Regions from separate parts of the Staphylococcus sp. GDH8C109P genome, predicted to be linked through region 3. Evidence: riboswitches for the same ligand, from Rfam matches in the RefSeq annotation. Region 3 holds a riboswitch; each other region holds the start of a gene.
What was found. A riboswitch is a leader RNA that binds a small molecule or an ion and turns the genes downstream of it on or off. The one in region 3 is predicted to bind S-adenosylmethionine.
Positions count from the first base shown of each region.

Region 1: linked by a shared signal. The riboswitch ahead of KA867_RS02415 (Na+/H+ antiporter NhaC family protein) and the one ahead of KA867_RS03740 (aminotransferase class I/II-fold pyridoxal phosphate-dependent enzyme) in region 3 are both predicted to bind S-adenosylmethionine.
Region 2: linked by a shared signal. The riboswitch ahead of metX (homoserine O-acetyltransferase MetX) and the one ahead of KA867_RS03740 (aminotransferase class I/II-fold pyridoxal phosphate-dependent enzyme) in region 3 are both predicted to bind S-adenosylmethionine.

Region 1 is NZ_JAESMX010000009.1:101,440-109,942, forward strand. Features, by position in the region: gene KA867_RS02400 (alpha-glucoside-specific PTS transporter subunit IIBC) at 1-1,103, opposite strand, end outside; gene KA867_RS02405 (MurR/RpiR family transcriptional regulator) at 1,314-2,060, shown strand; gene KA867_RS02410 (SRPBCC family protein) at 2,180-2,686, opposite strand; gene KA867_RS02415 (Na+/H+ antiporter NhaC family protein) at 2,946-4,241, opposite strand; SAM riboswitch class I at 4,355-4,455, opposite strand; gene KA867_RS02420 (flavin reductase family protein) at 4,542-5,153, opposite strand; gene KA867_RS02425 (SDR family oxidoreductase) at 5,258-6,139, opposite strand; gene KA867_RS02430 (amidohydrolase) at 6,216-7,340, opposite strand; gene KA867_RS02435 (SulP family inorganic anion transporter) at 7,347-8,503, opposite strand, start outside.
Region 2 is NZ_JAESMX010000014.1:226,134-234,636, forward strand. Features, by position in the region: gene serS (serine--tRNA ligase) at 1-1,001, shown strand, start outside; gene KA867_RS07820 (AzlC family ABC transporter permease) at 1,449-2,144, shown strand; gene KA867_RS07825 (AzlD domain-containing protein) at 2,141-2,470, shown strand; SAM riboswitch class I at 2,598-2,697, shown strand; gene metX (homoserine O-acetyltransferase MetX) at 2,759-3,727, shown strand; gene KA867_RS07835 (DUF2232 domain-containing protein) at 4,003-4,929, shown strand; gene KA867_RS07840 (DHH family phosphoesterase) at 4,944-6,911, shown strand; gene rplI (50S ribosomal protein L9) at 6,908-7,354, shown strand; gene dnaB (replicative DNA helicase) at 7,385-8,503, shown strand, end outside.
Region 3 is NZ_JAESMX010000009.1:396,331-404,833, forward strand. Features, by position in the region: gene KA867_RS03725 (heavy metal translocating P-type ATPase) at 1-2,034, shown strand, start outside; gene copZ (copper chaperone CopZ) at 2,091-2,297, shown strand; gene KA867_RS03735 (D-lactate dehydrogenase) at 2,366-3,364, opposite strand; gene KA867_RS03740 (aminotransferase class I/II-fold pyridoxal phosphate-dependent enzyme) at 3,379-4,542, opposite strand; SAM riboswitch class I at 4,605-4,717, opposite strand; gene KA867_RS03745 (aggregation-promoting factor C-terminal-like domain-containing protein) at 4,843-5,583, opposite strand; gene KA867_RS03750 (PTS sugar transporter subunit IIC) at 6,096-7,139, opposite strand; gene KA867_RS03755 (6-carboxytetrahydropterin synthase) at 7,448-7,879, opposite strand; gene KA867_RS03760 (DUF488 domain-containing protein) at 8,011-8,364, shown strand; gene KA867_RS03765 (DNA-3-methyladenine glycosylase family protein) at 8,377-8,503, shown strand, end outside.

The DNA of each region.
Region 1 (8,503 bases), 290 kb from region 3:
GCAAAGAAATCTAATAACCCTCCGCCAAAGTTACCTACTAAGCCAAAACCATACATTAACGTATCCATTGTTGCTGCTAAGATTGCATGTAAAACGAATAAATAAGGTGCTATAAATAAAAATGTGAACTCTAATGGTTCAGTGATGCCAACAACAATCGCTGTCAATGTTGCTGGAATTAACAATGCTGCAATTTTCTTTCTATTTTTTTTTGGCGTCGTTGCATACATTGCGAGAGCAATACCAATTGAGCCGAAGACTTTCCCATTACCTTGTAACATAAAACCATACGGGAACAATTCTTTTAATGGCTCTTTACTTTTAGCAAATTCATTTACATGTTCAAACCATTCAGCTTTCAACCCATGATTCACAACAACAGGACCTACTTCTATTGGCGCATAAATAAAATGATGTAATCCAGTTGGTATCAATACTCTTTCTAAGAAATGATACAACCAAACACCTATATAACCAGACCCAATAATAAAACCTTGCAATGAAGAAATACCGTTTTGTACCGTTGGCCATACGATACAAGTAATTAAAGCAATCGGTAACATGACAAAAAATGAAATCGTCACTACAAATGTCAAACCTTGAAATACACCAAGCATTTCAGGTAATTTTTTGCTATAAAATCGATTATGTATCCATGTCACAATGCTTGAAATAATAATACCGCCTAGAATATTAGTGTCTAATGTTTCTATACCAGCAATCGCTTTTAACCCCGTTACATTTTCCACACCTTTTTCCAAATTTGCTCCGAATGTGTGTGGCCATTGCGTTAATATGGCATTGATAAAAGTATTAAACATTAAATATCCCATTAATGCTGCTAATGCTGCATGTCCAGGTGCTTTTTTAGCCAAGGATAAAGGTAGTCCAACAACAAACACCACTTCCATGTGATTAAATATTGTCCAACCACCAGACTCTATCACTGACCATATTTTGAACCAATTCGTACCTTCTTCTGCAATACTACCCATTATTGAAGGATTTTTAAATAGCGTCGCTAAACCGAGTACAATACCAAAAAATGCAAACATCAATACAGGTACAATCATTGCACTCCCAAATCTCTTTATTGCGTTCATATAAATTTCCCCTTTCTTTCTAAATTTCTGAAATTATACATTTATAATTATAAAGTGCTTATCAATTCGAATGATTAATATCAATTTATCTTCGATTTTATAGTAAACGCTTACATACAAACAATAGTTTGACGCTATTACGAACAATTTTGTACAATAAGATTATATTTTCAAAACATGAAAATTTTTTCAAAATTAGAGGTGAGAGCATTGCTTTTAGATGAACGTATTAACAATAATTTTAATAAATTAAATGAAAACGACCTACAAATCGCTCATTTTATAAACACACATATATCAGATTGTAAAACAATGAAAATACAAGACCTAGCGACTTATACACATGCATCAAATGCAAGTATCCATCGTTTCACTCGTAAGTTGGGGTTTGATGGCTATAGTGATTTTAAATCATATTTAAAATTTGAATCTGAACAAGTTCATCAATTACCTTCTGACTCTATGAACGCTTTTAAGCAAGAAATTGAAAATACCTTCACTTATTTAGAGCGTATTGATTACGACCTAGTGACAGACAAAATATATCAAGCTGAAACGGTATACTTATATGGCACAGGTGTAGCACAAATGAACGTTGCGCAAGAAGCTCAAAGAATTTTATTAACCATACATAAAAATATTATTGTGCTACACGATGTACATGAATTTAAAATGGTATTAAATAAAGCTTCTGATAATGATTTATTTTTTATTATTTCTTTATCCGGAGAAACAGATCACTTATCTGACATAACGAATTTACTGCAACTGCGTCAAAAGTATTTTATTTCTATTACTACGCTCCAAGATAACACATTAGCTCAAAAAGCAAATTATAATATTTACGTTTCAAGTAATACTTTTTATTTAACAAATGGCATCGATTATTCCAGTTTTATCAGTTATCATATATTTTTTGAAACGGTACTGCGTAAGTTTAATGAGCGCAAACAATAGGGTCAATTTACACATAATAATTAATCTATAAAAGAAAAGAAGGCTGGACAAATTAATTGTCTCAGCCTCTTAGTTTTACTACCTTTTTTATTGAGTTCGGTTGAATTAATATAATGATTTTATTGTTCCTCTTCATATGCTTCTAGCGTTGTTTGAAGCTTATCAAATAACATTTCAAAACCATGCGCAGTGGAATCATGATATTCCTTTTTCTTTTGCTTATATTCTAACGATGTCAGTCTACGTTCTCTAGGCACATAAGCTGTGTAACTAAAAATCATTTGGGTAATACCTGGCTCTCTTTCAAACATCTCAACTTCGATGGTATCTTCAGAGTCACTTAATTCAGGCATACCTATAGTCATAACAATATATTCATTTGGGTTCAATGTAACATATGAACCCTTTACTATATTCTCTTTTCCTTTACGTACATCAATAATTTTATAGCCACCGTTTTGTACAGCATCTATTTCTATTGATTTATTCGTTCGTTCAGTTGTCATAAACCATTGTTTAAGAAATCGTTGCTCGGTCCAAGCTTGATATACTAATTCAGGTTCAACTTTAAAAAGTCGTTCCAATTGAATTTCTACATTTTCATTTTCCACATTGTATCTAGCCATGATTGTTCACCTACTTTCACTCTTATTACTATTCTAACTCATTATACTAGACTTCTAAACAATAATACTATGAAATCCAACTTCCCTTTATTTTCACTATAAAAGTGACAGCCTATTTATTCTATCGTTATTAGTCAGTAAACGTCAAAATTTTACCCTTTTTTATTTAAAATGCTCAATTTTAAATATCGCATCATTTCTTAAAAACAGGGCAGTCAGTCTATATTCAAATGGTATAAACCAATGCCCTTTCTTATAATCAATTTTTTTTATTTAATCTTGGTAATCTAAAGAAGATTGCAATTAGTCCACAAACACCTAGAATGATAGGATAAATAGAATATGGCATTAACGAAATTGGTGAAATAGATGCCACACCTGCTGCTGCTATAACTTGCGGACTATAAGGTAATAAGCCTTGAAAACAACTTGCAAACATATCTAAAATACTTGCAGATTTTCTTGGATCAATATCGTATTCGTCCGCTATTTCTTTAGCCAAGGGCCCTGCCATTAAAATCGAAATTGTATTATTGGCAGTTGAAATATCAGCTGCACTTACAAGTCCTGCTATGCCTAATTCTGCACCACGTTTTGATTTAACCCTATTGCGTACAAAATTCAATAACCAAGTTATACCACCATTATGTTGTATCAATGCTACAAGTCCGCCAATTAATAGTGCAATAATTGCAATATCTTCCATGCCAACAATTCCTTTTGAAATCGAACTAAGCAAGCCTGACCAACTAAATGACCCATCAACTAAGCCAATAATAGCAGATAATACAGTGCCACCAATCAATACGATAATTACATTGATGCCTGCAAGCGCTAAAATCAGTACCAATAAGTATGGAATAACTTTAATAAAATTGTAATCATATGATTTTGTTGTATCTATCTGAGCACCATGAGTTAAAAACCATAGCGCTATAACAGTAAATATCGCGCCCGGTAATACAATTTTTATGTTCACTTTAAACTTATCACTCATTTTAGTCTTTTGAGTACGTACTGCAGCAATTGTCGTATCAGAAATCATTGATAAATTATCACCAAACATTGCGCCACCTACTACAGTAGCCATTGTAATCGCTGCAGAGACATCCGTCGTCTGACTTAAACCAAAGCCAACCGGTGCTATTGCTGCAACTGTACCTACTGAAGTACCCATTGAAAGTGATACAAACATACAAATGATAAATAATCCGACGATAATTAGGTTCTCAGGTATGAAAGATAGTCCTAAATTAACCGTTGACTTGACTCCACCCATATCTTCAGTGGTTTGAGAAAATGCACCCGCAAGTAGAAATATTAACATCATCAAAATAATATTTGAATGTCCTGCACCTTTTGTAAACACATCTACTTTTTTATAAAATGTTTCTTTTCTATTCATCAATAAGCCCGCGATAGATGCAATAACGATTGCAACATTAAGTGGCATTATTGAAAAGTCACCAGTAATAACGCCCACACCTAAAAATATACCAACAAATATAATAAGCGGTACAAGCGCCCATGCATTACCTTTTTTATTTTCCGCCATACAAAACCTACTTTCTTTATCATTACTTTAATAATCAATCATTTAATATATTTACCATAAAAAATAAAAAACTCTTTTCTTGTAGAAGAAAAGAGTAAATCATTACATCTTTAATCTTATCTTCTAGCATAAATTATGCTACTGGAATTGGCACACGCATCACCATGTTGCCGAAGTTTCAAAGGGCCAGTCCCTCCACTTCTCTAGATAAGCTATTTTATTTATTTTATAACAGTACACTATTCATGCAACTTCGTCAATTATATATTTGTAATATGAAATGATACCTAAACTCAAATATTATTCTGTTGGCCTAACAATTGTAAATGTATCACCAATTGATGCATAATCATTTCCGGCTAACCGGCAAACGGCTTCTAGTGCTTGCGCATTTATCTTACTGTCCTCAAAATACACATCTTCATTAATATGAAACATTAATACCTCACCAATAATTAGATCTGATCCCTCTTCAGCATCTCCTAATGGAATCATCTGCTCTAATTTACATTCCATACGTATTTTCGCTTGCTCAATGCCAGGTACAGATATAAGTTCCGAATCGACAAGGGTTAATTCTGTGCGATCTAATTCATTTTCTCTACGCTCCAATGGTGCAGCTGTGCGATTAATTTGTTCTACATTTGTTTCATCAGTAATATGCACTACAAAAGTTTCAGTCTCTTCAATATTAAGCGAAGTGTCTTTACGCTTGCCTTTTGAACGTCCTGTAGAAATCATAATCATCGGTGGTGCACTATTTACTACGTTAAAGAAACTGAACGGTGCCGCATTTAACTTGCCATTTTTATCTTGAGACGTAACAAATGCTATCGGTCTAGGTATGATACTGCCACTCAATAATTTATAGTTTTGCCTTTTAGACAATTGACTTGCTTTAAAATGTTTCACTGAAATTCACTTTCCTTTCATAAATAAAAAGTGGCTATGTCAAAATGTCAGTGCGTAAACCTTTCATTTAAGCACTAATCACTTTGAAATAGCCATCTATCAAATTAATCTAATTGTGTGCCACCGGTAACGCCATATACTTGACCGGTTGTGTAACTTGATTCATCAGCTGCTAAATGAACATACACGCCAGCTAATTCTACAGGTTGACCTGCTCTACCAAGTACTTCTTTTTGGCCAAATGTCGGAATTTTCGATTGTGGTTGTCCACCTGATATTTGAAGTGGTGACCAAAATGGTCCTGGTGCGACACAATTAACGCGGATACCTTTAGCACCTAATTCTTCAGACAAGCTTTTAGTCAACGATATGATTGCAGCTTTTGAAGCTGCATAATCATGTAAAATAGGACTAGGATTATAACCTTGAACAGATGATGTTGTCGTAATTGTAGCACCTGGTTTCAGATAATCGATTGCTTTTTGTACTGTCCAAAATATTGGATACACATTTGTTTCAAAAGTTTCAGTAAATGATGCTGTATCAAAGTCTTTAAGCGTATCTCTGTATTGCTGATGACCCGCTACGAGTGTAACATTATCTAAACCACCTAACGCATGATATGCACGCTCTACTAACTCATAATTGAATTGTTCATTACGTAAATCACCCGGTATTAGCACAGCTTTTTGTCCAGCCGATGCAATAACTTCTTTTACTTCTTCAGCATCCTCTTGTTCTGATGGCAGGTAATTAATCGCAACATCAGCACCTTCTTTAGCATAAGCTATCGCAGCAGCCCTACCTATAGCTGAATCTCCACCTGTTACTAACATCTTTAAACCTTTCAATCTACCATAACCAATATATGAAGTTTCTCCACAATCTGGTTTAGGGTTTAAATTTTTTTGTAAACCTGGAACAGCTTGTTCTTGTTTTGGAAAATCTGCATTTGAATATTTCGTTCTAGGATCTTGAAACGCCATGGCATAATCCTCCTCAAAAATAATGATTATAATTATTTTGTACCCAAATTAAATCGTCCATAACATAGCTATTACTTTAAGATTCATTTAATAATTTCTGTACAAATGTTACGAAGTAATCTGGTACTTTTTCTAAAATACGTTCGTCGGGATCATATTTGGGATGATGTAAATCATACTCACTATTCGAGCCAATAAAGACAAATACACTTGGATACTTATTGGCAAAACCAGAAAAATCTTCGCCAATCGTTAAGGGCTGTTCCATTATATTCACATTATAACCCACTTGTTTAGCAACGTTGATTGCATCATCTGTTAATTTTTCGTCATTGATAACCGCACCTGGCAAACGGATATATTCTGTTTCAATTTCAACATCAAATACTTCTGCCAGTCCATTGCCAATTTCTCTTAACCTTTTTTCAATGAATGTACGAATACGTTCATCAAAACTTCTCACTGTACCTTGTACATAAGCTTGATCTGCAATAACATTCCATGTGTTACCACAAGAGACTTCTCCTATCGTTACCACGGCATTATCAAAAGCAGATAAATTTCTGCTAACGATAGATTGAACGCTATTGATTAATTGACCTAACACAACGACTGGATCATTGCCTTGTTCAGGTTTTGCTGCATGCGCACCTTTACCTTTAATTTTAAATTCAAAACGATCTACAGAAGATGTCACAGCACCGGATTTCACTGCAAATAAACCTATATCCATAGTAGGATAATTATGATAACCTAGCACTGCTTTTGTACCATCAATGGCACCTGACTCAGCTAATTTAACAGCACCATAGCCTAGCTCTTCGGCAGGTTGAAAAATAAAACGTACCCTACCCTTTAATTGACCTTCAATTTCTTTTAATCTTGTAGCTACTGCTAAAATACTGGCCATATGGATATCATGCCCACAAGCATGCATAATGCCTTCATTAGTTGATGTGAATTCATGTACAACTTCTTCATTGATTGGTAATGCATCAATATCTGATCTAACAGCAACAAATGAATCTCCTTGTCCTACTTCTGCAATCAAGCCAGTTTCCAAAGGTATATCTAAAATTTTAATTTCATAACTCTCTAAAATACGTCTTAATCGTTTCGTTGTTTCATATTCATCATCCGACAATTCAGGAAACTGATGAAATGTACGTCTCCACTTTACATAATCTTCATATTGTGGCATTACATGTCACGTCCTTTCTAAATTTATAAAACGTTTTAAAAAATAATATAGTATTGTTACAATCACTACTCCGAGCGCTAAATTATTAGAAATTAGGATAAGCACCATCGTTAGTATTACGATGAAAGCGTTTATTAATGGCGCTTGGCGTATAAAAGGTATTGTGCGTCGATCAAATGTATTCAACGAAATGGTAATGAGTACAGTAGCTAAAACAGCCATTGGAATATGTCCTATAATTTCACCAAAAACAAATAAACTTACCAGTAAAAAACTACCGGTAACAAACGTCGAAACTCTCGAATTTGCACCCATTGTCACATTAAAACGCGATTGCCCAACAAGCGCACTTCCACCATAACCGCCAAATAACCCTACTACAAAATTAGCTATACCTTGACCTATCGATTCACGATTTTTATCACTTGTTGTAGCAGTTACTTCATCCATCATACCTGCTGTTAAAGTCGTTTGAACAATTGCAACAATAGCCATCATTAATCCATATAACAACGCAGGTAATAAGAAATTAACATTTAATATTTCAGTAGGGATACTTGGAAAAGGCAGTTTAATATGTATTGAAGATAAATCATGCACATATTTAATATCAGGCTTTAATATCCACGAAAATATAGTCAATATTATGATTGATATTAACGGTGCAGGTATAATTTTGATATATCGATTACTCAACCAAATAATTAAAAATGACATGATTGCAACACTATACGTTGCCATAGAAATCCCCAAGATATTCTTTAGTTGAGATGTGAATAATAGTATTCCTAAAGCATTCATAAATCCAATTACTACACCTACTGGTATCAATGCTAGCCATTTATTAACTCGAAAATATCCCAATATAACTTGAATGATTCCCATAAATAATGTAGCTAATATGACTGCTTGCATCCCATGACTTGCTGCTAAAGGTGCTACGACTAATGATACACCACTACTTGGCGCTGAAACCATCAGGGTTCTATTGCCAGTCAAGCTGAGTACGAGCATCATCAAACCAGTACTTAACATACCGATTGTTGGGGTTACGCCTGCTATAAATGAAAAAGCAATTGCTCCAGGTAGCAATGCCAGTGCAAGTAATATACCAGTAAGCATATTCTGTACTATGTCGCCTTTCCATTGATTAATATATTCAG
Region 2 (8,503 bases), on a different contig from region 3:
TAGAAGACTTATTATCTCGTATTCCAAATACAATTCATGATGATGTGCCTGAAGGTGATTCTGATGAAGAGAATGTAGAATTAAAGCGTTGGGGTACACCAAGGAAATTTGATTTTGATGAAAAAGCACACTGGGATTTAGTAGAGTCATTACAAATGGCTAACTTTGAACGCGGTGCAAAAGTTTCTGGTGCAAGATTTGTGTTCTTAACTGGCGAAGGCGCGCAGTTAGAAAGAGCATTAATGAACTATATGGTCACGAAACATACGACGCAACATGGTTATACAGAAATGATGGTACCACAATTAGTAAATGCTGATTCAATGTATGGTACTGGCCAATTACCAAAATTTGAAGAAGATTTATTCAAAATTGAAAAAGAAGGATTATATACAATACCAACGGCAGAAGTACCATTAACGAATTATTATCGTAATGAAATTATTGGTCCGGATGTCTTACCTGCTAAATTCACAGCGCAATCAGCGTGTTATCGTAGTGAAGCAGGTTCAGCTGGTAGAGATACAAGAGGGTTAATCCGTTTACACCAATTCGATAAAGTAGAAATGGTACGTTTTGAAAAACCGGAAGACTCTTGGCAAGCATTAGAAGAAATGACAGAACATGCAGAAGCAATTTTAGAAGAGTTAGGCTTACCGTATCGTAGAGTTATTTTATGTACAGGTGACATAGGCTTTGGTTCAAGCAAAACGTATGACTTAGAAGTTTGGTTACCAAGCTATAATGAGTACAAAGAAATTAGCTCTTGCTCAAATATTACTGATTTCCAAGCACGTCGTTCTAATATTCGTTTTAAACGTGATAAAACAGTAAAACCAGAATTAGTGCACACATTGAATGGTAGTGGTTTAGCAGTAGGTCGTACATTTGCTGCAATCGTAGAAAACTATCAAAACGAAGATGGTTCAGTTACTATTCCAGATGCATTAGTACCATATATGGGCGGTAAAACAGTGATTCACCCAGTTAAAGAAAAATAGATTCGTTTGAATGAATATCATCAGTGGCATTTGAGCTAGCTTAAGCGTTGAACTTTCAAAATAGATGCCATAAAATGATGAAATAAAAATAGAGGTTGGGACAAATAGATGTCTCAACCTCTCATTTTATATAAATAATGAGTGATGAGCCTTCTGATCTTCTAAATACCTTAGATATTTTGAAAATAAAGAAAGGGTAGGGGAGGTGTTAAATATCTTGTTTTGCAGGTTATTTAATTTGAAAAATACCTTATTTTATTCAAAAAATAGAGGGTAGTCTAAAATAAAAACACAATATTCTGAAATTAAAAACATTTTAATAACAGCATTTTTAGACGAACGTAAGTCTTAGGTTACACATACGTAAGTCTAAAAACGTTGAATGTCTCTTTCATTTTGTATTAAACTAATTCTATTATTTTTAAAAAATGTGTGGGAGGTGGCATGATGGCAACACATTTAACTTTTAAGCAAGGTGTAAAAGAATGTGTACCGACTTTGTTAGGTTATGCTGGTGTTGGTCTTTCATTTGGTATTGTTGCAGTGGCTTCAGGTTTCAATTTGATTGAAATCATTTTGTTATGCTTACTTGTCTATGCTGGCGCGGCACAATTTATTATTTGTGCGTTAGTCATTGCTGGAACGCCAATTTCTGCAATTGTATTAACGACATTTATTGTAAATTCTAGGATGTTTTTATTAAGTATGACCTTAGCGCCAAGTTATAAAGGGTATGGGTTTTGGAATCGTATAGGCATGTCTTCTTTGATTACAGATGAAACATTTGGTGTCGCTATTACACCACATCTAAAAGGTGAAAAAATCAATGATCGATGGTTGCATGGATTAAATATCACAGCTTATTTATTTTGGACATTTGCAAGCATTGTTGGTGCTGTTTTTGGTAAATACATAACAAACCCAGATGCGTTTGGGTTAGATTTTGCTATTACTGCAATGTTTATATTCTTAGCTGTTTCCCAGTTTGATGCTATTAAACAATCACAATTTAAAACATATTTAGTATTGATTGTTTGTGTGATTATATTAATGCTTAGTTTAAGTTTCTTTATGCCTTCATATGTAGCAATTATCTTAGCTTCGACAATTACTGCGGGGTTAGGGGTGGTGATCGACAAATGACAACGACCTTACATATGTTATTAATTATTGTTTTATGTGGTGTGGTCACTTGGTTAACACGTATTATACCGTTTATATTAATTACGAAAATTAAACTATCTGAGACAGTTGTAAAGTGGCTTTCCTTCATTCCTATTACATTATTTACGGCATTGATTGTAGACGGCGTTCTAGAACAACATGAAGATTCAATGGTGTATAGTGTTAATTTACCGTTTTTAGTAACGATGCTTCCGACAATAATCATTGCCATTATTACACGGAGTTTAACGATTACGATTGTCAGTGGTATTTTAATAATGGCAGTTTTAAGATGGATATTTTAAATATATTATTGAAGTGGCTCACATTATCCGTTAGAATAGCAATAATTAGAAAATTTTGATAATTTTAAAGAAATACTTGTTAAAATAGATATTTGATTTATGCACAGCTTTTTACAATTAAAATTAAATCTTATTTCGAGAAGCAGAGGGACTTGGCCCAATGAAGCTTCAGCAACCGACTTTAGAAGCACGGTGCTAATACCAACGATTCGCTCGAATAATAAGTATTGTAACTTCTTACTTATTATGAATAGGTGAGAAGTTTTTTTATTAAGTAGGAGGTAAATGATGACAAATTATACGGTTGATACATTAGAATTGGGACCATTTACAACTGAATCAGGTGAAACGATTTTAAATTTAAAATTACGTTATGAACATGTTGGATATGAAGGACAGCCACTTGTACTTGTATGCCATGCACTGACAGGTAATCATTTGACATATGGGACGGATGACAATCCTGGTTGGTGGCGAGAGATTATAGATGGTGGGTACATGCCAATACATGATTATCAATTTTTAACATTCAACGTGATAGGTAGTCCATATGGCTCCAGTTCGCCACTTACAGATGCTGACTTTCCTACGCATTTAACATTGCGTGATATTGTCAATGCAATAGAATTAGGTATTCAAACATTAGGGTTTGATCGAATTAGTATTTTAATCGGTGGGTCTTTAGGAGGTATGCAAGCGCTGGAATTATTGTATAATCATAAATTTGAAGTAGATAAAGCGGTCATTTTAGCTGCGACAGATAAGACTTCCTCATATAGTCGTGCATTTAATGAAATTGCGAGACAAGCGATTCGATTAGATCATGGTGAAGGGATGAGTATCGCAAGACAACTTGGTTTCTTAACGTATCGTTCTTCTAAAAGTTACGATAGACGATTTACACCAGATCAAGTTGTAAACTACCAGAAACATCAGGGGAATAAGTTCAAAAAGCACTTTGATCCATTAAGTTATTTAACCCTGCTAGACGTCTTAGATAGCCACGATATAGATAGAGACCGTACTGATGTAGATGAAGTGTTTGGACGACTAGATACTAAAGTTATGACTATGGGCTTTACGGATGATTTATTATATCCAGACGATTTAGTATATGCCACAGGTGCGCGATTTAAATATCATAAACATTGCTTTGTGCCAGATAATGTAGGACATGATGGTTTCTTGCTGAACTTTAACGATTGGGCACCCAATTTATATCATTTTTTAAAAGTTTCTAAGTTCAAAAGAAAATGACGATATGCTACATTTTAGTTCATTTTGTATGATAAGACGTCTGGGATAGTAATTTTATACTTAATTGAAAGTGAAAATAACTGTTTCCTATGACATCTTATTTTTTGGTGTGTAAAATGTGAAGTTTGAAGTTAGTATTAACAGGGGAGATATAATTTTAAAAGGCGCTCATTATCAGATTTTGTCGCTAATGTTGAACTTCTGACAAAAAGAATTGTCAATAATTGTATAAAAGTTTTAAAGAGGTTAAAATAATAAACATAGACAAAAATTGTATAGGAGTGGCGAATTTGTTTTCTAAAATACATACTAAAGCCACTATACTTAGTGTAATCACGTTAATTATAGTAGCTTTAGCTTTACATATATTACCGCTACTTGGACTCGTGTTGAGTTTATTTGCAACAATTCCAGGTATTATTTTATGGCATAAATCTGTAGAATCTTTTGGCTTAACGGCAGTCATTACAGTTGTGCTAACTACGTTATTAGGTAATATATTCGTGTTAAGTATCATGATCCTCTTGTTCGTGGTGAGTGTTGTAGTGGGTCAATTATTAAAAGAACGTACATCAAAAGAACGTATACTTTATATAACAACGACTTTTATTAGTATCATTGCATTAATTGCATTTATGGTGTTACAAGCATTTAAAAAAATACCAAGTGCTGCTTCATTAATCAAACCGATTAAAGAACAGATGTATAGCATCATTTCTAGCGCTTCAGTCAACGCGGATTATAAACAAATGTTTGAAGAGACTTTCCGCCAATCAGCAGTGCAACTACCAAGTTATATGATTGTTGGCGTATTTCTACTTATATTAATCAATTTAATTATCACTTTTCCAATCTTGCGTAAATTCAAAATCGCTACACCCATATTCAAACCATTATATGCTTGGCAAATGAAGCGTTCTGTCTTATGGATGTATGTTATTGTCTTAATTTGTGTTATGTTTTCAACGCAACCAAGTGCGTTTCAAACGATCGTCTTAAATTTTGAAATTGTGTTATCATTATGTATGTACATTCAGGGGTTAAGTGTGATTCACTTTTTCGGAAAAGCGAAATCAATGCCGACAGCACTTACTGTGATATTAATGGTAATAGGGACAATTTTAATGCCATTAACACATATTGTGAGTCTCCTGGGATTTGTAGATTTATGTATCAATTTAAAACGTATCATTAAAAAATGATTTGAGGTGGAAAAATGAACCGTCAATCCACTAAAAAAGCGTTGATTTTACCATTTATTATTATGGTGCTTACAGCAATAGCGCTTGTCGTCGTTTGGTTTATTTTTAACCAATTGATTGCAGGTATAGCTACTGTTGTATTACTCATCATAATTGTAGGGACAGTACTGATGGTAAGACAAGCTTTACAAAAATTGGATAACTATGTAGATAATCTGAGTGGAAAAATCTCAGCAAGCAGTAATACTGCTATTAAAAGGTTACCTATTGGGATGATTATCTTAGATGAAAATGAAAACATAGAGTGGATGAACCAATTTATGTCGGATCGTCTAGACCGAAACGTCATTTCTGATCCAGTCAATGAAGTATATCCTAATATATTAAAACAGTTAGAAAAAACACAAGAAGTGGAAATTCAAGAAAATGAATATCACTATCGTGTAAGATATTCAGAAAAAGAACACGTATTGTATTTCTTCGACATTACTGAAGAAATACATACACAAGAATTATATGAAGCATCTAAACCAATTATTGCAACACTATTTTTAGATAACTATGATGAAATCACGCAAAATATGAATGATACACAACGTTCAGAAATTAACTCTATGGTTACGCGTGTAATAAGTAGATGGGCAACCGAATATGACATTTATTTCAAACGTTATAGTTCAGATCAATTTGTTGCTTATTTAAACCAACGCATTCTAAATGAAATCGAAGCATCTAATTTTAGTATATTGAGTCAATTACGTGAAAAGAGTGTAGGTTACCGTGCGCAATTGACATTAAGTATTGGTGTAGGTGAAGGTTCAGAGAACTTAATCGATTTAGGTGAATTATCGCAATCTGGACTTGATTTAGCACTAGGTCGTGGTGGTGACCAAGTTGCAATTAAGCATATGAACGGTAATGTGCGTTTCTATGGCGGTAAGACTGACCCGATGGAAAAACGTACACGTGTAAGAGCACGTGTTATCTCTCATGCCTTAAAAGATATTTTAATGGAAGGCGACAAAGTCATCATTATGGGACATACGCGTCCAGACTTAGATGCTATAGGCGCAGCCATTGGTGTCTCAAGGTTTGCTATGATGAACAATTTAGATGCTTACATTGTGTTAAATGATTCAGATATTGATCCGACGCTACGTCGTGTGATGAATGCAGTCGATGAAAAGCCTGAACTAAAAGAGCGTTTTATCACATCTGATGAAGCATGGGATGTCATGACGTCTAAGACAACTTTAGTAATTGTAGATACGCATAAACCTGAAATGGTTATCGACGAAAATATATTAAACAAGGCAAATCGTAAAGTTGTAATCGATCATCATAGACGTGGTGAAAGCTTTATCTCTAGCCCATTACTTGTTTATATGGAACCATATGCAAGTTCAACTGCAGAGCTAGTGACTGAATTGCTAGAATACCAACCAACAGAACAACGATTAACACGTTTAGAGTCGACAATTATGTTTGCAGGTATTATTGTAGATACACGTAATTTCACATTACGTACAGGTTCAAGAACATTTGATGCGGCAAGTTATTTACGTGCACATGGTGCAGATACAATATTAACGCAACATTTCTTGAAGGATGATTTAGATACGTACATTAATCGTACTGAATTAATCCAAACAGTGAAACTACAAGAGAACGGTGTCGCAATTGCACATGGTTCGAACGAAAAAATCTATCATCCTGTAACAGTTGCACAAGCAGCTGATGAACTGTTAAGTTTAGATGGTGTAGAAGCTTCGTATGTAGTTGCTAGAAGAGAAGATAATCTAGTCGGTATGTCTGCCCGGTCACTCGGTGCAGTTAATGTTCAATTGACAATGGAAGCACTTGGTGGCGGTGGTCATTTAACTAATGCAGCTACACAATTAAAAGATGTCACTGTGGATGAAGCAATAGAACAATTACAACAAGCTATAACAGAACAAATGAGTAGGAGTGAAAATTCATGAAAGTAATATTCACACAAGATGTTAAAGGTAAAGGTAAAAAAGGCGAAGTTAAAGATGTACCTGTAGGCTATGCAAACAATTTCTTATTGAAGAAAAATTATGCAGTAGAAGCTACACCAGGTAATTTAAAACAGCTTGAAAAGAAAAATGAAGCTGCAGAAGCAGAACGCCAACAAGAAATTGAAGAAGCTAAAAAATTAAAAGAAACATTAAGTCATATTGAAGTTGAATTATCTGCTAAAACAGGTGATGCTGGAAAATTATTCGGTTCAGTTAGTACAAAACAAATCGCGCAAGCATTGCAACAACAACATGATATTAAAATAGACAAGCGTAAAATGGATTTACCAAACGGTATACATGCATTGGGTTACACAAATGTACCAGTTAAATTAGATAAAGAAGTAGAAGGTACAATTCGTGTACACACAGTTGAACAATAAAAACGGATTGAGATATGAGGTGTAATCATAATGGATGGAATGTATGAACAAAATCAAATGCCCCACAGTAATGAGGCTGAACAATCTGTCTTAGGTGCCATTATCATAGATCCGGAATTGATAAACAGAACTCAGGAAGTCTTACTTCCTGAGTCCTTTTATAGAGGCGCGCATCAACACATCTTTAGAGCCATGATGAACCTCAACGAAGATAATAAAGATATTGACGTGGTTACAATTATGGATCAACTGTCGTATGAAGGACGACTGAATGAAGCGGGTGGCCCACAATATCTAGCAGAATTATCTAGTAATGTACCGACAACTCGAAATATTCAATATTATACAGATATTGTATTTAAGCATGCGACAAAGCGTAAGTTGATACAAACTGCCGATAGCATTGCTAACGATGGTTATAATGATGAATTAGAATTAGATACAATATTGAACGATGCAGAACGTCGAATATTAGAATTGTCATCTACACGTGAAAGTGATGGATTTAAAGATATTAGAGATGTGCTTGGAGAAGTGTATGAGAATGCAGAATTACTTGATCAAAATAGTGGTCAAACACCTGGTATCCCAACTGGTTATCGAGATTTAGACCAGATGACCGCGGGCTTTAACCGTAATGATCTAATCATTCTGGCTGCCAGACCATCAGTAGGTAAGACTGCCTTCGCACTTAATATTGCACAAAAAGTTGCTACACATGAAGACCATTTCTCAGTTGGCATATTCTCGCTAGAAATGGGTGCAGATCAATTAGCAACACGTATGATTTGTAGTTCCGGTAACGTAGATTCGAACCGTTTAAGAACGGGTATGATGACAGAAGAAGACTGGAATCGCTTTACAATTGCAGTAGGTAAATTATCTAGAACAAAGATATTTATTGATGATACACCAGGTATTCGAATTACAGATATTCGCTCAAAATGCCGTCGTTTAAAACAAGAACACGGTTTAGACATGGTAGTGATTGATTATCTGCAATTAATCTCAGGTAGTGGTTCAAGATTCTCAGATAACCGACAACAAGAAGTATCAGAGATTTCTCGTACATTAAAAGCGATTGCCAGAGAAATGGAATGTCCAGTCATTGCACTAAGTCAGTTGTCACGTGGCGTAGAGCAACGTCAA
Region 3 (8,503 bases):
CCAGAAGTGACATCTATAGATGAGTTGATAAAAAAAATACAAAACATCGGCTATGATGCAAAAACCAAAGCAGCTCCTTCAGAAAAAAATTCACGAAAAGCACAAGAGTTAAAAGGAAAGCGAAACAAATTAATTGTTTCAGCCATACTTTCTTTACCTTTACTATTGACGATGTTTATCCATTTATTCGGACTACCATTACCTAGTTTCTTAATGAATCCCTGGTTTCAATTCATATTAGCTACACCTGTTCAATTTATTATTGGTTGGCAGTTCTATGTAGGTGCTTATAAAAATCTGCGAAATGGTTCAGCCAATATGGATGTATTAGTCGCGTTAGGTACGAGTGCCGCATTCTTTTATAGTATTTATGAAATGATAAAATGGTTGAACCATACAAATGATACACCTCATCTGTATTTTGAAACGAGTGCTGTATTAATAACACTTATCTTATTCGGTAAATATTTAGAAAGCCGTGCCAAAACACAAACTACAAATGCTTTAAGCGAATTGTTAAGTTTACAAGCAAAAGAAGCACGTATAATCAGAAATGGCAAAGAACAAATGGTGCCACTAAGTGAAGTTGTTGTCGGAGATTATATCCAAGTAAAACCAGGAGAAAAAATACCAGTAGACGGACAAGTAATCAAAGGTATGACTGCGATAGACGAATCTATGTTAACTGGTGAATCTATCCCTGTTGAAAAAACATTAAACGATAATGTGATAGGATCAACAATGAATAAAAATGGTACCATTACAATAGAAGCAACGAAAGTAGGAAAAGACACTGCTTTATCTTCTATTATTAAAGTAGTCGAAGATGCTCAAGGTTCAAAAGCACCTATACAGCGTTTAGCTGATACGATTTCTGGCTACTTTGTCCCTATTGTCGTAGGTATTGCTATACTCACATTTATCATTTGGATTGCTTTTGCCCAAACTGGTCAATTCGAACCTGCACTTGTAGCAGCAATCGCTGTATTAGTGATAGCTTGTCCATGTGCATTAGGTCTCGCAACACCTACTTCAATTATGGTGGGCACTGGCAAGGCTGCTGAAAATGGTATTTTATTTAAAGGTGGCGAGCACATAGAACGTACACACCAAATTGATACAGTCGTTCTTGATAAAACAGGAACTATCACAAACGGTAAACCAATTGTGACGGACTTTGATGGTAATGATGAAACACTACAACTTTTAGCTAGTGCAGAAAAAGATTCTGAACATCCACTAGCTGAAGCAATCGTCAGTTATGCAAATGATAAAGGCATCGATTTATTAGAAACAACATCTTTCGAAGCAGTGCCAGGACACGGTATTCAAGCAATGATTCATAACCAAGACGTATTAGTCGGCACACGTAAATTCATGAAAGATGCTCATATTGATGTTTCAAAGTATGAAGATAATTTAGTCAAATATGAATACGAAGGTAAAACAGCAATGCTCATTGCTATTAATCAAACACTACAAGGTGTGATTGCCGTCGCCGATACAGTCAAAGATTCTGCCAATGAAGCGATTCAACAATTGCACGAATTAGGTATTTCCGTAACAATGCTTACAGGAGATAACGCGCGAACAGCACAAGCAATTGCTAAACAAGTAGGTATAGACGCTGTAATTGCAGAAGTATTACCAGAAGAAAAAGCTTCAAAAATCAAAGAACTTCAAGATAATGATAAAATTGTTGCTATGGTTGGAGATGGCGTTAATGACGCACCAGCACTAGTTCAAGCAGATATCGGTATTGCTATTGGAACAGGTACAGAAGTAGCAATAGAGGCAGCTGATGTTACAATTTTAGGCGGAGAATTATTATTAATTCCTAAAGCAATCAAAACCAGTAATTCAACGATAAGTAATATCAGACAAAACTTATTTTGGGCATTCGGCTATAACGTTGCTGGTATTCCTATCGCAGCTTTAGGTTTACTTGCACCTTGGGTAGCTGGCGCAGCAATGGCATTAAGCTCAGTAAGTGTGGTAACAAATTCACTCAGATTAAAACGAATGAAATTATAACGCAACTTTGTAATAATAATAATAATAAACATCCTTGATTTAAGGAGGTGATTCCTATGACAACAGAAACAATTAAAGTTGATGGCATGAGCTGTGATCATTGTAAACAGGCAGTAGAATCTGCACTTACAAATCTAGATGGCGTATCAACGGCTGATGTGAACCTTGATGCTGGTAATGTTGAAGTTGATTTTGACGATAATAAAGTTACAATGACAAGCATGAAAGATGCTATCGAAGATCAAGGCTATGATGCTAAATAACCTGCACATTCAAAAAATGAGGGCTGAGACGAAATCAAACGTCTTAGCCCTATTTTTATATTACATATTTAATTAACACGAAGCTTACTATCACCAGTATATATTACCTCTAATGTTGCATCTAGCGCATCTACAATAAGATTTTTTACAGCTGCATCTGTATAAAAAGCAATATGTGGAGATAGAATGACATCTTGTCGTTCTATCAATTCAATTAATATTGCATCATCTAATTGTGTATTGCGTTGATCACTTGGGAATAGCCCTTTCTCACCTTCATAAGTATCTAATGCTGCACCTATTATTTTCCCACTATTTAATGCATCTATAAGGGCTTTTGTATCAACAATCGTACCGCGCGCACAATTAATAAACACGGCACCTGTTTTCATTTCTGTAAATACTGCCTCATTAAACAAATATGTATTTTCCTTTGTCGCTGGAATATGTACAGTTACAATATCTGCATCTTTAATCGCCTCACTCATACTTTCTTTATATGTTAAATACGCTTCACATGAGACTTGAGGTTCAATATCATATGCTACTACTTCTGAACCAAAACCTTCTGCAAAAATCTTACCTACAATAGAACCAATACGACCTGTACCAATAACTGCAACTTTTAAATCTTTTATAGAACGTGACAAAATACTCGGTTGCCATCTAAAATCATATGCTGCAGTTTTATTTTGTATATCATTAAAATTTCTAATTAAATTTAATGCTTGAGACACAGTATATTCAGCGATAGAATGCGGAGAATAAGAAGGTACATTGGTTATAACTAGTTCATATTGCTTAGCTAACTCAAGATTATAACTATCAAAGCCAGCACTTCTCTGAGCAATTTGCTTAATACCATAATCATGTAATTTCTGATACACTACTTCATCTAATTCAATTTGTTGTGACAACGATACCCCATCAAAACCTTTAACACGATCTACTGTTTCCAAAGATAATATGTCACTATCTAAATCTACTTTCACCTGATGTTTTTCTGACCATTCATTAATAAAAGGGATATCTTCTTCTCTGACACCAAAAAGTTTAATGCTTTTCATTGATCATTTCACTCCTATTCTGCTTCATATAAATGTTTTAATAATTGAATGCGTTCTGCCGCTTCCATTAAGCTATCATCATCCACTGCTAATGAAATACGTACATAGTTCTGCCCATGTTCACCAAATGGAATACCTGGAGCAACTAAAATGGACTTTTCTTTTAATAAATATGTTTCAAAAGTTTCACCATCATAATGTTTAGGTGTTTTTAACCATAAAAATATGCCACCATTCATCGGTTCAAAAGGGATACCTGCTTCATTCAATTTAGCTGTAAACTTACCTCTTCGGACTTTAAATATTTCATTTTGACTCACAAGGAAATCATCATAATGATTTAAAGCAAATGTAGCCGCATCTTGCAGTGCACCAAACATACCAGCATGCGTATGTGTTTGATATTTTTTCAATGCTTGTATCATATCTTTATTCCCTACAGCAAAACCAACTCTAAAACCTGACATATTATATCCTTTTGATAAAGAAAACACTTCTATTGCTAAGTCTTTAGCACCCTTTGATTGTAAAATACTTGGATTTTTATAATCAAAGCCAAATGCACTGTAGGCAAAATCATGAACAATTTTAGTTTTTGTGCCTTGAAATTGTGCAATTGCTTTATCAAATACATCTTTTGTAGCAACTGAACCTGTAGGGTTATTTGGATAAGTTAGATAAACTAAGCGTGTATTCAATAAGACGTCTTTATCTATCATATGCCATTGTGGTAAATAATAAGGTGGCTTTAACACAAGTGGTTGTGGCTTAGCATCTGCCAACAATACACCTGCTAAATAATCTGTATAACCTGGATCGGGAAGCAGCACATTTTCACCCGGATTAACGATACATGTAGGCAAAGCGACTAAGCCGTTTTTCGTACCATATAGAATACAGACTTCTTCATCCTTATCTAATTCAACATCATATTGTCTTTTATAAAAATCGACGATTGCTTGTTTGAATGTTTCTTTCCCATGAAAAGCGACGTATTTTTGATTTTCAGGTTTATAGATGGCTTCTGCGTAGCAATCAAGGATACCTTTAGGCGTTGCGCCATCAGGTATACCTACGGCCATATTAATCAACGGTAATGGCCCGGGCTCTATTTTACGTCCCATCGTTTTACCAAAGTAACTATCCGGAATTTGTGATAACCGATCTGATATTACCATTAAAAGTCCTCCTTAAAATAAAAAACTATATGCCTCATAAGTGACATATAGCTCTCACATGACACTTATCTATCAAGTATTCCACTTGTTGAATGTAGCACAGTACTTATGATTATAGATAAGTCTGTTGCTGAAGTTTCAACGGGTCAAGTCCCTCCACTTCTCTGGATAAGTCACTTTATAATTAAATTAATATTAATTTTATCAGAATATTCTAACATGTCAATATAAAAAAAGAGTGACTCAAGCGAGTCACTCTTATCTATATCACCAAACACAACACGTTCAGTGCTATAGATTTTACCACCAACCGTGGTTTTTACGGAATTCTAACGCTGCTGCTTCAGAACCGTAACGTTGTTTAGCGTAGTTTAACATACCTTTAGTTTGATCAGCTACTGAACCAGTACCCCATGATTCCTTAGTTTGACCTAAGCCTCTATATCCTGCTGGGTTAACCGCATTTGGATTACCACTTGATTCAGGCATTACAATTGAATTCCACATAGCTTCTGATCCACCAGCAGCTAAGAATTGTGCTTTAACTGATCCACCAGTTGAAGCCGCAGATGCTTGAGCTGTTTTATATGTTTGCGTAGCTGCACTTGTTTGTGCTGTTTTAACATTTGTAGTTGCTGAAGCTTTTGGTGCTTCTACTGCTGCTGGAGCAGTATATGATTGTTGTGAACGTACTTCACTTGCTGATTTTTCATTTGTGTTGACACTTACTTCTGAACTTACATCTTGTGTAGTATTAGGTGTTGAAGCTTGCGCACCAACTGCATGGTATTCCCATGACCATGTGTTACCGTCAGATGTAAAAGTAAACTCGTTACCACCTAGTACAAAATTGTAGTTATATGCACCAGCGTGTAATGGTTTTTGATCTAATTCAGCTGAACCATTTAATGCTAATTCTGCTAAATGTGCTTTGTCGATGTTTTGTTCTGAAGCGTGAGCTTGATTGTTGTCAGATGCTGCTGCATATCCTGTTACGCCTAATGCTACTGCTAATGATGAAGCTAAAATTGATTTTTTCATAATAAAATAAATCCTCCAAATTTAATTTTTAATAAAATATATTTTCGATAATTTTTTTGTCGTATTTGCTAAAATTCTTTAAATTTTATGTTTTGTTTTTTGACCATAGTTAATATACCATATATTTTTATCAATCATATTACACTTACATAACAAAACTTTACAAAAATTATTCTGATTTGTAACATTGCAATCTTTTGTAATTGCTTTATACAACATTCTCAAATAATCAATTTTGCTTTTATTATTTATAATTATTGATATAAAAGAATGTTATCTCTTGATTTGCTTCATTTTTTATATAGTCTGAAAAATTACAAACAACCTTATTGTTACATAACTGTAACAATATATTTCGATACATTTTTTATATATTGGGGTCATACTTGCAAATTATTTTGTGCAAAATTAAAAAGGCCTTTGATTTGAGGCCTTTTTAATCTTTTTACTTATATATTGATAATGCGCATTTTTAATATATTACAATAAGCAAATCTATATCTTCACTTATTTTATGCTAGGAACTTAAATACTTCTTTATCATATAATTTCAAAACTTTCATATAGAATATATGAATTAAGAAACCTATCATAAACGGAACGACAAAAAATGCGATAAATACATATAATAGATTAAGTAGTAATGGGGCTTCCATATGTTTAAATGCGCTGATGGGACCTACCAACCCAATAATACCAAAACCAGCAGATTCTTTGGTACCAGCAATACCTAACAACGCGCCAAAAAATCCAGTGATAATCGCATTGGTGAAGATGGGTAATAAAATAATAGGGTGTCGAACCATATTGGGAATCATCATTTTAACACCACCTAAAAATATTGTAATAGGTACGCCTGATCTGTTTATTTTCATCGTACCTGCGACGAGAACACCTTCACATGCTACAATGCCTAATGAGGCTGAACCTGCTGCTAAACCACTAATACCAATGGCTAGTGCTGTAGCCACTGTAGAAATTGGTGAAATGATTATAAAACTAAAGACAAGTGCAATAAGCATTGACATAATTATGGGTTGTAATTCTGTAAATGTATTAACTAAGTTACCAATACCAGTCGTAATTAATTGTATGTATGGCAATAACGTCAAACCAACCAAACCTGAAATAACACCAACGATTGTCGGTAAAATAATCAATGTTAGACTACCAAAACGTTCACCGATTACCAATATTAAAAATACCGCAACTGCTGCTGTTATCATTGTATTAATCAAATCTCCCACGCCGGCAAGTACCCACACACCATCTTTAAATTGTGCCACACCACTTCCGACAAAAGCCGAACTAGCAACTACAGCTGTCGCTAAAGGCGTTAAACTAAAGCGCATTGCAATCAAAGCTCCTACCAATAGTGGAACTGTAAATTGAATACCTAAAACAACCTGTAGTAAAGATTCAAAAACAGCATATTTCGGCGCTAAAAGTTTAAATACCTCACCTAAAATAGCATTAGGTATGAGCCCAGCAACAATTGCAATTGCTACGCCAGATAATACATTATTAATAAATTGTTTCGGACTTACTTTGATCATTGTGTGCCTCCTATGTTGTGATAAATAAAATATACCATATTATCGCAATTTTCAGAATATTTATTTTGTATACTTTATATAAAAAATACAGTTAATCATATCATTACAATTTCCAATTCATTCCTTATGTCCACTAAACACAAAAATTGCAAAAAAAAAAACGGATAGACGTCCATTGCTTTTTAATGAACTTGTCTATCCGTAGACTTTCATTGCTTTTTAAAATAATATTTAGCGCTAATGTCGAAAGTAATTGTTATGTTCCAATACGCACGTCGTGTTTGTTAAATCATATTGTTAAAAACATTTTATTTTGCTTCCATCAATTCACGCGTCAATACGAGACCTTGCGTTGCATTCTCAAAAAATTCTAGTTTTTGAAGTGTGTTTTCTTCTGGCAAGTGTTGCTCAAATTGCTCCCATATCCAAAAGGCAATATTTTCGGCTGTTGTATTCATAGATGGTAATGTTTCATTAACGAGTTGACCATCCAAATAAGTTGCGATTTGTTTATTATATATTTTATCGACTTCATTAAAATCTAATGCCAATCCAGTATCGTTTATTTTAGATAAAATTTCAATATTGAACTTATAGTGTTGATTGGCTAAATCTTTGTGCGCTGTTTGACTAAAATATATTCGATTATCACAAGTAAATTCATAATAATTTTTAATAAGTACTGCATTACTGCGATATTTAAATTGTTCAGGTGGTTGAACTTGATCAAAATTTGTCATATTAAAATCTCCTTTTCAACATTATATTTATCTATACCCTTTAAGTTACAATATATGAGTTCTAATGTTTTTAATATTACATTTTAGGCTATAGAAAAATAATTGAATTATTAAGAGTAAAGGAGCTTTTTATGACTATTCAAATACAACGTATTTATGAAAAACCACTTAAAGAAGGCGTACGCATACTTGTAGACCGCGTTTGGCCACGAGGAATCTCAAAAGACCAAGCTAATTTAGATCATTGGCTAAAAAACATTGCACCAACATCTGAATTAAGAAAATGGTTTAATCACGATCCTCAACTTTACGCTGCATTTAAAGAAAAATACGAGAAAGAATTGCGGGAAAATAACGATCAAAAAGAAGCTTTTAATGAATTACAAGATATAGTTGCTAACAGTAAACAAGATGTCATTTTACTTTATGGTGCAAAAGATGAAAAACATAATCAAGCGGTTGTGCTACAACAATTATTACAATAAGGTGTGAATATGATGGCTCAATGGCATATCGACATAAATGATTCACCTGTCCAGACACTCATGCGCCAAGACGAGACCCTTGCAAAACTTATAAGACAAATTGGCAATGTAGAAATAACACTGCGCCCTAATCCGCTAA